Regions from separate parts of the Hymenobacter taeanensis genome, predicted to be linked through region 1. Evidence: riboswitches for the same ligand, from Rfam matches in the RefSeq annotation. Region 1 holds a riboswitch; each other region holds the start of a gene.
The links. Region 1 has a riboswitch for S-adenosylmethionine ahead of HMJ29_RS04595 (O-acetylhomoserine aminocarboxypropyltransferase/cysteine synthase family protein). Riboswitches for the same ligand answer to the same signal wherever they lie in the genome.

Region 1 (2,173 bases):
TAGGGGAGCGGCGATGCGCACGGCGTCAAACGCCTGCTGCAGGTCGGCCCGGATGTCTTCAAAGTGCTCAATACCCACCGACAGGCGCAGCAGCGTAGGCGTTACACCCGCTGAAATCTGTTCCTGCTCGGAGAGCTGCTGGTGCGTGGTGGCCGAGGGCTGGATGATGAGCGTTTTGGCGTCGCCTACGTTGGCCAGATGGCTGATGAGCTTCAGGTTATTAATGAACTCGGTAGCGGTTTCCTTGCTGCCTTTGATGGCGAAGGTGAGCACCCCGCCGTAGCCGCGCTTCAGGTATTTCTGGGCCAGCTTATGGTAGGGGCTGCTGGCTAGGCCAGGGTAGTTCACGGCCTCTACTTGTGGGTGCTGCTCCAGCCAGGTAGCCACGCGCAGAGCGTTTTCTACGGTGCGCTCTACGCGCAGGCTCAGCGTTTCAAGGCCCTGAATCAGCAGGAATGAGTTGAATGGGCTCTGCGACGGACCAAAGTCGCGCAGGCCTTCCACGCGGGCCCGAATGATGAAGGCAATGTTGCCGAAGGGGCCGTTCTTGCCGAATACATCATTAAAGACCAAGCCGTGGTACCCTTCGGAGGGCTCCGTAAACTGCGGGAACTTGCCGTTGCCGAAGTCATACTTGCCACCGTCTACAATTACGCCCCCAATACTGGTGCCGTGGCCGCCAATCCATTTCGTGGCCGACTCTACCACAATGTGGGCGCCGTGCTCCAGGGGGCGGAACAAATAGCCACCCGCGCCAAATGTATTGTCCACGATGAGCGGCAGGTCGTGCTTATCGGCAATGGCGGCAATGCGCTCGAAGTCAGGAATGCTGAAGCTCGGGTTGCCGATGGTTTCCAGGTAAATGGCCTTGGTGTTCTCGTCGATCAGCTTCTCGAACTGCTCGGGCTGGTCGCCGTCGGCAAAGCGTACTTCAATGCCCAGGCGCTTGAACGCTACCTTAAACTGGTTGTAGGTGCCACCATACAGGTGCGAAGTAGCCACAAAGTTGTCGCCGGCCTGCAGAATGTTGTTGAGGGCAATAAACTGCGCCGCCTGCCCCGATGATACCGCCAACGCCGCCACGCCACCTTCGAGCGCGGCAATGCGCTGCTCAAATACGTCGGTGGTGGGGTTCATCAGGCGGGTGTAAATGTTGCCAAACTCCTTCAGGGCAAACAGATTAGCGCCATGTTCCGCGTTCTTGAAAACGTAAGAGGTGGTTTGGTACAGTGGCACGGCGCGGGCACCAGTTACGGGGTCAGGCTGCTGGCCGGCGTGGAGTTGAAGCGTCTCGAAGTGGAAGTTTGGCGTTGACATGACGGTCTGGTCTGTAAGGAGTTATCGTAGGAAGAGGAGAAAGCAAATGCTCGGGTGTAGTGGCCACGATGAGGCGTAGCGGAAACCGCTCAAAACCCGCTAGATACAGCGGTTAGGATGCGGTGGGGCCCAGCGAGGTGGCCTAGGTGGCGCAACCAGTCGGGGGCAATATCAGGAAGAGGAGGGAGGAGTTGTGAGGAGTCGGCTTACAGGCAGCGACTAGCTACAGCAACAACAAGCGCTACAACAGCAGCGCATTCGCATTCGCGCGGCAACGTGAGCGGCCACCAGTGCGGTGGGGGCAACACAAAAAACCATCGGCGAGACGGCATGCAGCAAGGCAGCCGGGGCAGATGGGTTCACAAGGGCGAAAGCGAGGGTGTTTTCCATGGCACTCTGAGTTATATGCCCCGCCAGCAAAAGCTGGTCGGGCAGGAATTGGCACCTTTCGCGCGGTCGAAGGTTGCCAGCGGGTCAGGGAGCCTGTTCTCTCGCCGCTTCTGTATAAATCCTATGAAAACTACTCTGCCGCGAGCAGAGGAGTACCGTGTTGGTGTTGCAAATGTATAGCCGGTTTTGATATTTGCAATAGGTTGGCAAAATATTTTTTTTTCAGTAGGCAGTAGTGGTTCATGCCTGCCGTTGAATAATAGGCATATGGCGTAAGTGTTTAAAAATGAGCTTAGATAGATAGCAAAGGCTATGTGGCAAGCAAAGAAAACTGTGTGCTGTAGCAGTTGTAATGGCGGCGTACTTTCGGAAACCGCGTCAATACTTCTTGGATAGCACTCGGAATTTGCAGCCCTTAGCGCACGAAAAAAGCCACCTTAATACAAAGTGGCTTTTTGTATAATTC
Region 2 (2,173 bases), 2.2 Mb from region 1:
TTCCCTGTGCTCATTGATGACAACTGCTTGCTGAAACCGAATGCGAAGTAACAGTGTGGCGAGGTAGGACCGGTAAAAGATTTTGGGCTGGCCCCAACCAAAACTCCTTATACGGCCTCTGCTGGCCCGATGGGATGTCAGCGAAAAACAGGTATTTGGAAGTTTCCTTGCCAGCGCATTACCTTCGCCCTACCAATTCTTTTCGACCAAAGGATTGTTTTTATACAGAGGCGTGGAGAGACAGGCTCTATGAAACGCCGGCAACCCCCAGTTACTGGAACGGTGCCAAGTCCTGACCATATAAAAACAAGTTGCCGTGGCTACTACCAACAACTTCCTCGCTTTCTCTGCTGCTCACGTTGCTCCGCAATCGGTTAACCGACCTATGGGCGTTTTGTCCGTTGCTCTGGTTTTGGCAGGCCCCTGTTGTTGTTGGTAAACACATTTTTGCCCTAGGCCACTTCCGGCCTGGTTTGCGGCTTGCTGCCGCCTCCTCTTCCTGCTTTTTAGATCCTGCAAGCCCTTCTGCTCTACAGTTTCTAAAGTCATGTTAAGCACATATATACCAAGTGCTTACCCGTGAATACACTGCTTCTTACAGACTGCAGGAAGACACCATTTGCAGCTGTCAGCTGTTCATTCAATCAGTGCATTTCCAGGTAGCCTACTTACCGCCTAAGAGGCTATGCTGCGCTTATTATCTCGGGGCCGCTGGGTTCCCGTACCCTCCTCTCATACTTCATTCTTTCCTTTTCTGATGGCTCACGCTGCAAAGCCGATTGGCATTTATTTCGAACATCCTGAGTGGTTTAAGCCCCTTTTCGCCGAGCTAGACCGCCGCGGACTGGCCTACGAGAAAATCGACGCCGCCCACCACCTCTTCGACCCGTCTGAGAAAGAGAGCCGCTACTCGCTCGTGGTCAACCGCATGAGTTCCTCAGCTTACCTGCGCGGCCACGGGCAGGGTATCTTCCACACGGCTGGCTATGCTACGCATCTGGAGCGTATCGGCACCCGCATCATCAATGGTTCGGCAGCTACGGCCATTGAAACCAATAAGGCCCGCCAGCTCTCCCTGTTTGCTTCACTGGGCCTGAAGTTTCCGAAGTCGTTTGTTATCAACCACGCTTCTCGCGTGCCAGATGCGGCCCGGCAGCTTCAATTTCCTATTGTGGTGAAAGTGAACATTGGCGGGAGCGGTGCGGGTATTATTCGCTTTGATACCATTGAAGGAGTAGAGGCTGCCGTAGCCGCTGGCCAGATTGACTTGGGCATCGACCAGACCGCTTTGGTGCAGGAGTACGTGACGCCCCGCGGTGGCAACATTCACCGGGTAGAAACCCTTGATGGCAAGTTCCTGTACGCCATGAAAGTGTACACTACCGGTGAAAGCTTCAACCTGTGCCCCGCCGAAATCTGCCAAATTCCGGAGGAGCAGTCGGCGGAGTTCTGTCTCACCGAAGCGCCCAAGAAGGGCATTCAGGTAGAAGCTTTCACGCCCCCGGCCGAAGTTATTGCAGCAGTGGAGCGCATTGTGGCCGCTGCCAAGATTGACGTAGGCGGCATTGAGTACCTCATTGATGACCGCACCGGCGACGTGCTGTTCTACGACATCAACGCCCTCTCAAACTTCGTGGCCGACGCCGTGAACGTGGTAGGCTTTGACCCTTACGCCCGCTTCGTAGACTACCTCGAAACGCAGCTACCCGGTGCTACGTCGGGCACAGAACTAGCTACCGCTGACGAATTAACTTCTTCACCCGCTGACCTAATCGCGCAATAATGAGATACGGATATTGGATGCCCGTTTTTGGCGGGTGGTTGCGCAATGTGGAGGACGAAAACATGCGCGCCGACTGGGACTACGTGAAAACGCTGGCCCAACGCAGTGAGGAGTTAGGCTACGACCTTTCCCTTATTGCGGAGTTGAACCTCAACGACATCAAGGGTGAAGAAGCTCCTTCCCTGGATGCCTGGAGTACGGCGGCGGCCTTAGCGGCCGTTACCAAGAAACTAGAGCTCATGGTGGCCGTGCGGCCTACCTTTCACTCCCCTGCTCTGCTAGCTAAGCAAGCCGCCAACATCGACCATATCAGTGGCGGCCGTTTGTCGCTGAACGTAGTGTCATCATGGTGGCAGGATGAGGCCAAGAAGTACGGCGTGCACTTTGAGC
Region 3 (2,173 bases), 2.3 Mb from region 1:
CGACTTCTACCGCCGTGCCACTCGCCTCAACACGCTGCTGGGCTGCTACCTGGCCTTGGGCATTGGGTTGAATCTGGATTTCATCTACTCCTTGATGCGCAACACCAGCTACGCCGAAGGTACAGTGGTGGTCCTGCTGCTGCTCGGCAGTAAGCTCTTCGATGGCATCACCGGCGTAAATGCCCTGATTGTTATAACCTCCCCCCGTTACCGTTACGACTTGATTTTCAACGTATCGCTGGCCTTGTTGACGGTGGCGTTGAACTGGCTTTTGATACCGCGTCTGGGCATGGTGGGGGCAGCAGTAGCCGCCTGCGTAGCCCAGGTAAGTATCAATGTGGCTCGAACGTGGTTTGTGTGGCATAGTTACCGCATGCAGCCCTTCACCTGGCGCATCCCGCTGATTCTGGGAATTGCCGCCGCGGCGGGTGGTGCGGCCTGGCTCCTTCCAGCGCTATCCTCCCCTTTCCTGACGATGCTGTTGCGCTCCACGGTACTGACGATTTTGTACGGCGGCATAATTCTGCTCACCAACTCGGCGCCCGAAGCCACTGGCGTTTTGCAGAAAATTAGCCGTCGATTTATTCCATAATCTGTCCTAGCACACTGGCACAACGTGAAGCCCTTTTGCTTTTTCAGGAAGCTTTATTCTTGTCAAGTTTCTACATGCAAACCATTGATATATACTTTATCAACATCATTTTAATTTATTGATAATCATGGTTTTAAACATATATACCCTGTATTCATCAACCCAGTTGAAAAACAATTATTGCCCTACATAGTTAGTCCACCCGAATGTCTGGTTTTCCCACCTACGCTTTCCCCATTTTTGCTTTTGACAGCAGCACCAGATCAACTGCTGAAAAAATAAAATTTGGAAGTGTAAAATTTCGACCAGTACATTTGTAGGACCAATTCTTTACCCACAAAAGGATTGTTTTTATACAGAGGCGTGGAGAGACAGGCTCTACGAAGCGCCGGCAACCATCCGTAAGTGCGGAACGGTGCCAAGTCCTGACCATATAAAAACAACAGCACCGTGAACCGCTTCATCAACTCCGCCGATTCTGCCACCTCCACTGCTGTACAGCATGGGTGTTGTGGTATGGCTACTCCCGTCTGTATGGCAGGGGCATGTTGTTGTTGCTAAGGGCCACACTCCTCCTTTTTCCTGGTTTGTAGGCTGATTAAGCTTCTCTGACGTGCGCAAGTGCGCGTCCGGCTGAATCGTCTGCACCCGCCTTTTTCGCCCGGCGAAATTGTGCACCTGTCGCGCCGCGACGATGCCTTACTGCCTGGGCCATTTTCGGCCGGACTGCTGCCCTTACGGTGGCCACTCCTCACTTCTCTTCTTGTTATGTCTGCAGCATCTGCTGCGCCGGCCGTCCTGCCCGTGCTCGACGACCTGCGCCTTCGGCTCACATCTGCTACCGCCCTGGAGCGCTTACGTCTGGTGGCAGAGCACTTCCCCGGCAAAGCCGTCTTCTCTACTTCCTTCGGGCTGGAAGATCAGATTATCAGCCACTTGATTTTCGCGAATGGGCTACCTATCAAGGTATTCACGCTGGACACCGGGCGCAATTTTCAGGAGACCTACTCTATCTGGAATAAGACTCTGCTGAAGTACGAGCAGCCCATTGAGGTGTACTTCCCGCGCCAGGAAAGTGTGCAGGATTTGCTCCTCGCCAAAGGCCCCAACAGCTTCTACGAGAGCGTCGATAACCGCAAGGAGTGCTGCTACATCCGGAAGGTGGAGCCCCTGAACCGGGCCCTGGCAGGGCAGCAGGCCTGGGTTACCGGCATCCGGGCTGAGCAGTCGCAGAACCGGCAAACCATGGATCCCGTGGAGTGGGATGCCGCCCATGAGCTAACCAAAGTTCACCCCCTCTTCGACTGGACCTGGGAGCAAGCCGTGGCCTACGCCCAGGAAAACAGCATTCCGGTAAATCCGCTGCACCAGCAGGGCTTCGTAAGCATTGGCTGCGCCCCCTGCACCCGCGCTATTAAGCCAGGCGAGGATTTCCGGGCCGGCCGCTGGTGGTGGGAAGACCTTTCCGCCAAGGAATGTGGCCTACACGCCACTACCCACCACGATGGCCCCGACCCGGTGGTGGAGCCAGTGCCCGCGGGCTAGACTAGGTGATTTGGCAAAGCTTAGAACGTCCTGCTT
Region 4 (2,173 bases), 2.3 Mb from region 1:
GTATAGTTGGCTAGGCCAGTCATCACGTGCCCGAACAGCACGAATAGAATGGTGCAGACAACCAAGGAGCCAATGATACCGATGGGCATGTTGCGCTGCGGATTCTTGGTTTCCTGGGCCATGGTAGCCACAATATCAAAGCCAATGAACACGAAGAACACTACGCCGGCACCGCGGAGAATGCCGCTCCAGCCAAACTCACCAAACGTGCCCGTATTCTGCGGGATGTAGGGATGGTAGTTGGCCGGATCAATGTACTGCCAGCCTAGGGCAATAAATACCAATACTACTGCCACCTTGAGCGTTACAACCAGCCCATTAAACCACGCCGAGCCCTTGGTGCCCCGAATAATGATGAGCGTAATGAGCGCCACAATCAGCATGGCCGGCACATTCACGTAGCCGTGCACCAGGCTCCCGTCGGCCAGCTTGGCGGTTTCAAACGGCGACATCACCAACTGCGGTGGCAAATGAATACCCGACTTGTCGAGGAACTTCAGCAGGTACTGCGACCAGCTGATGGCTACCGTGGCGGCGCCTACGGAGTATTCCAGCACCAGGTCCCAGCCAATAATCCAGGCAAATAGCTCGCCCATGGTAGCGTAGGCGTACGTGTAGGCCGAGCCTGACACGGGCACCATGGAGGCAAACTCAGCGTAGCAAAGCGCTGAAAACGCGCAGCCAATGGCCGCCACAATGAATGAGAGCGTAATGGCCGGACCGGTATTGTTGGCGGCGGCGATGCCAGTGAGCGAGAACAGACCAGCCCCAATGATTACCCCAATACCAATGGTAATTAGGTTGAAGCCATTCAGACTTCGCTTTAGGGTGTTAGCGCCCGTTTCGGCCGCTTCCTGCCGCAGCAGTTCCAGAGATTTTTTAAGCATAAAAAGTGAATGCCAGCGCACGGCTGGCCGGTGAGGTAAAGGGGCTGGTTGTGGGGTGCCGGCCGGTGGCGTACACAGGAGCAGCTCAGTAACACAAGGCGTTTGGCTTATCACGCCCCCGCCGAAACGGGTGGTGCCAACCGACACGGTGCCGGAGCAGCCGGCACAACCAGAAAAAAACGGGAGGGAAAAACGCTACCGCGGCTTAAGCGGCTTGCGCGTTAACGCGATACAGGCAAACGGGCTGCGGGTTCAACAGCAACAACACCCACCGCAACAACAGGCTTGCTCAACGGTGGGCACACCGAAGCAGGCAGCGGAAACTACAAAACGGGCAGTACGGCAGGGGCGAAAATCCACGGCAACTTGTTTTTATATGGTCAGGAATTGGCACCGTTCCGGCAGTTGCGGATGGTTGCCGACGCTTCATCGAGCCTGTCTCTCAGCGCCTCTGTATAAAAACAATCCTTTGGTCGAAAAAGAATTGGTAGGGCAAAGGTACAACCAGCTAGTGCGCATTTACAAATGCTCCCAGGCAGTGGCCTAGGCCACTCCCACTACTTCAAACGGCGCCCGACAGCCAAACAACCAGAAGGTTTAAAAGGAAAATTGACTTTTTTTTATTTTTCAAAAAATCAGATAAAAAGGAAAGGTTGGCATTTGAGTTGCAAATACATCTCTCAGAAGCCCGGATGATGCATCTAAGCTTACTCCTGTTTCCACTCTCTGATTTAACAATACAAATACTGTCTTATGAAAAAGGTTCTTGTTCTTCTCGCTGCTTTCTCTTTCTCGGCTGGTATTGCTTCAGCCCAAACTGTTTCTGCCAAAGGCAAACACAAAGTAAAAACCGAGCAGGCTGGTAAAACCCAGAAAACGCCCGAGCAAAAGGCTGAGCAAAAAGCCAAACACTTGGCTAAGCAGCTAAACCTCTCGGCTGAGCAGACCCAAAAAGTGCGTCAGCTGCACCTTGCCCGCTACCAGGAAATGCAGGCAAACCGCGCCAAGTACGCCTCGGCCGGTAAGACTGATGCGCGCAAGCAGGAAATGAAGGCCGATAAGGCCAGCTACGAAGCTCAGCTGAAGCAAATTCTGAGTGCCGACCAGTACACTAAGTACGCTCAGCTTCGTGCCGATAAAGTTGAAAAGCACAAAGCTCAGCGCAAGGCTAAAAGCTAAACCGGCCTGACTCATTCTCCTAAGCCCCAACAAATTTGTTGGGGCTTTTTTTTGTGGCTTATCTACTGAATGGGCGCCGTATTTCTAACCACTAGCCCCTGCGCGCG

Region 2: another riboswitch for S-adenosylmethionine. It lies ahead of HMJ29_RS15850 (ATP-grasp domain-containing protein); the one in region 1 lies ahead of HMJ29_RS04595 (O-acetylhomoserine aminocarboxypropyltransferase/cysteine synthase family protein).
Region 3: another riboswitch for S-adenosylmethionine. It lies ahead of HMJ29_RS15445 (phosphoadenylyl-sulfate reductase); the one in region 1 lies ahead of HMJ29_RS04595 (O-acetylhomoserine aminocarboxypropyltransferase/cysteine synthase family protein).
Region 4: another riboswitch for S-adenosylmethionine. It lies ahead of HMJ29_RS15405 (amino acid permease); the one in region 1 lies ahead of HMJ29_RS04595 (O-acetylhomoserine aminocarboxypropyltransferase/cysteine synthase family protein).

The regions. Positions count from the first base shown of each region.
Region 1 covers NZ_CP053538.1:1,067,140-1,069,312, reverse strand. Annotated here, with positions in the region: gene HMJ29_RS04595 (O-acetylhomoserine aminocarboxypropyltransferase/cysteine synthase family protein) at 1-1,317, opposite strand, end outside; SAM riboswitch class I at 1,716-1,828, opposite strand.
Region 2 covers NZ_CP053538.1:3,790,274-3,792,446, reverse strand. Annotated here, with positions in the region: gene HMJ29_RS15855 (glycosyltransferase family 4 protein) at 1-14, opposite strand, end outside; SAM riboswitch class I at 218-307, shown strand; gene HMJ29_RS15850 (ATP-grasp domain-containing protein) at 758-1,783, shown strand; gene HMJ29_RS15845 (LLM class flavin-dependent oxidoreductase) at 1,783-2,173, shown strand, end outside.
Region 3 covers NZ_CP053538.1:3,683,752-3,685,924, reverse strand. Annotated here, with positions in the region: gene HMJ29_RS15450 (lipopolysaccharide biosynthesis protein) at 1-592, shown strand, start outside; SAM riboswitch class I at 941-1,032, shown strand; gene HMJ29_RS15445 (phosphoadenylyl-sulfate reductase) at 1,361-2,137, shown strand.
Region 4 covers NZ_CP053538.1:3,668,936-3,671,108, reverse strand. Annotated here, with positions in the region: gene HMJ29_RS15405 (amino acid permease) at 1-887, opposite strand, end outside; SAM riboswitch class I at 1,257-1,349, opposite strand; gene HMJ29_RS15400 (DUF4890 domain-containing protein) at 1,641-2,066, shown strand.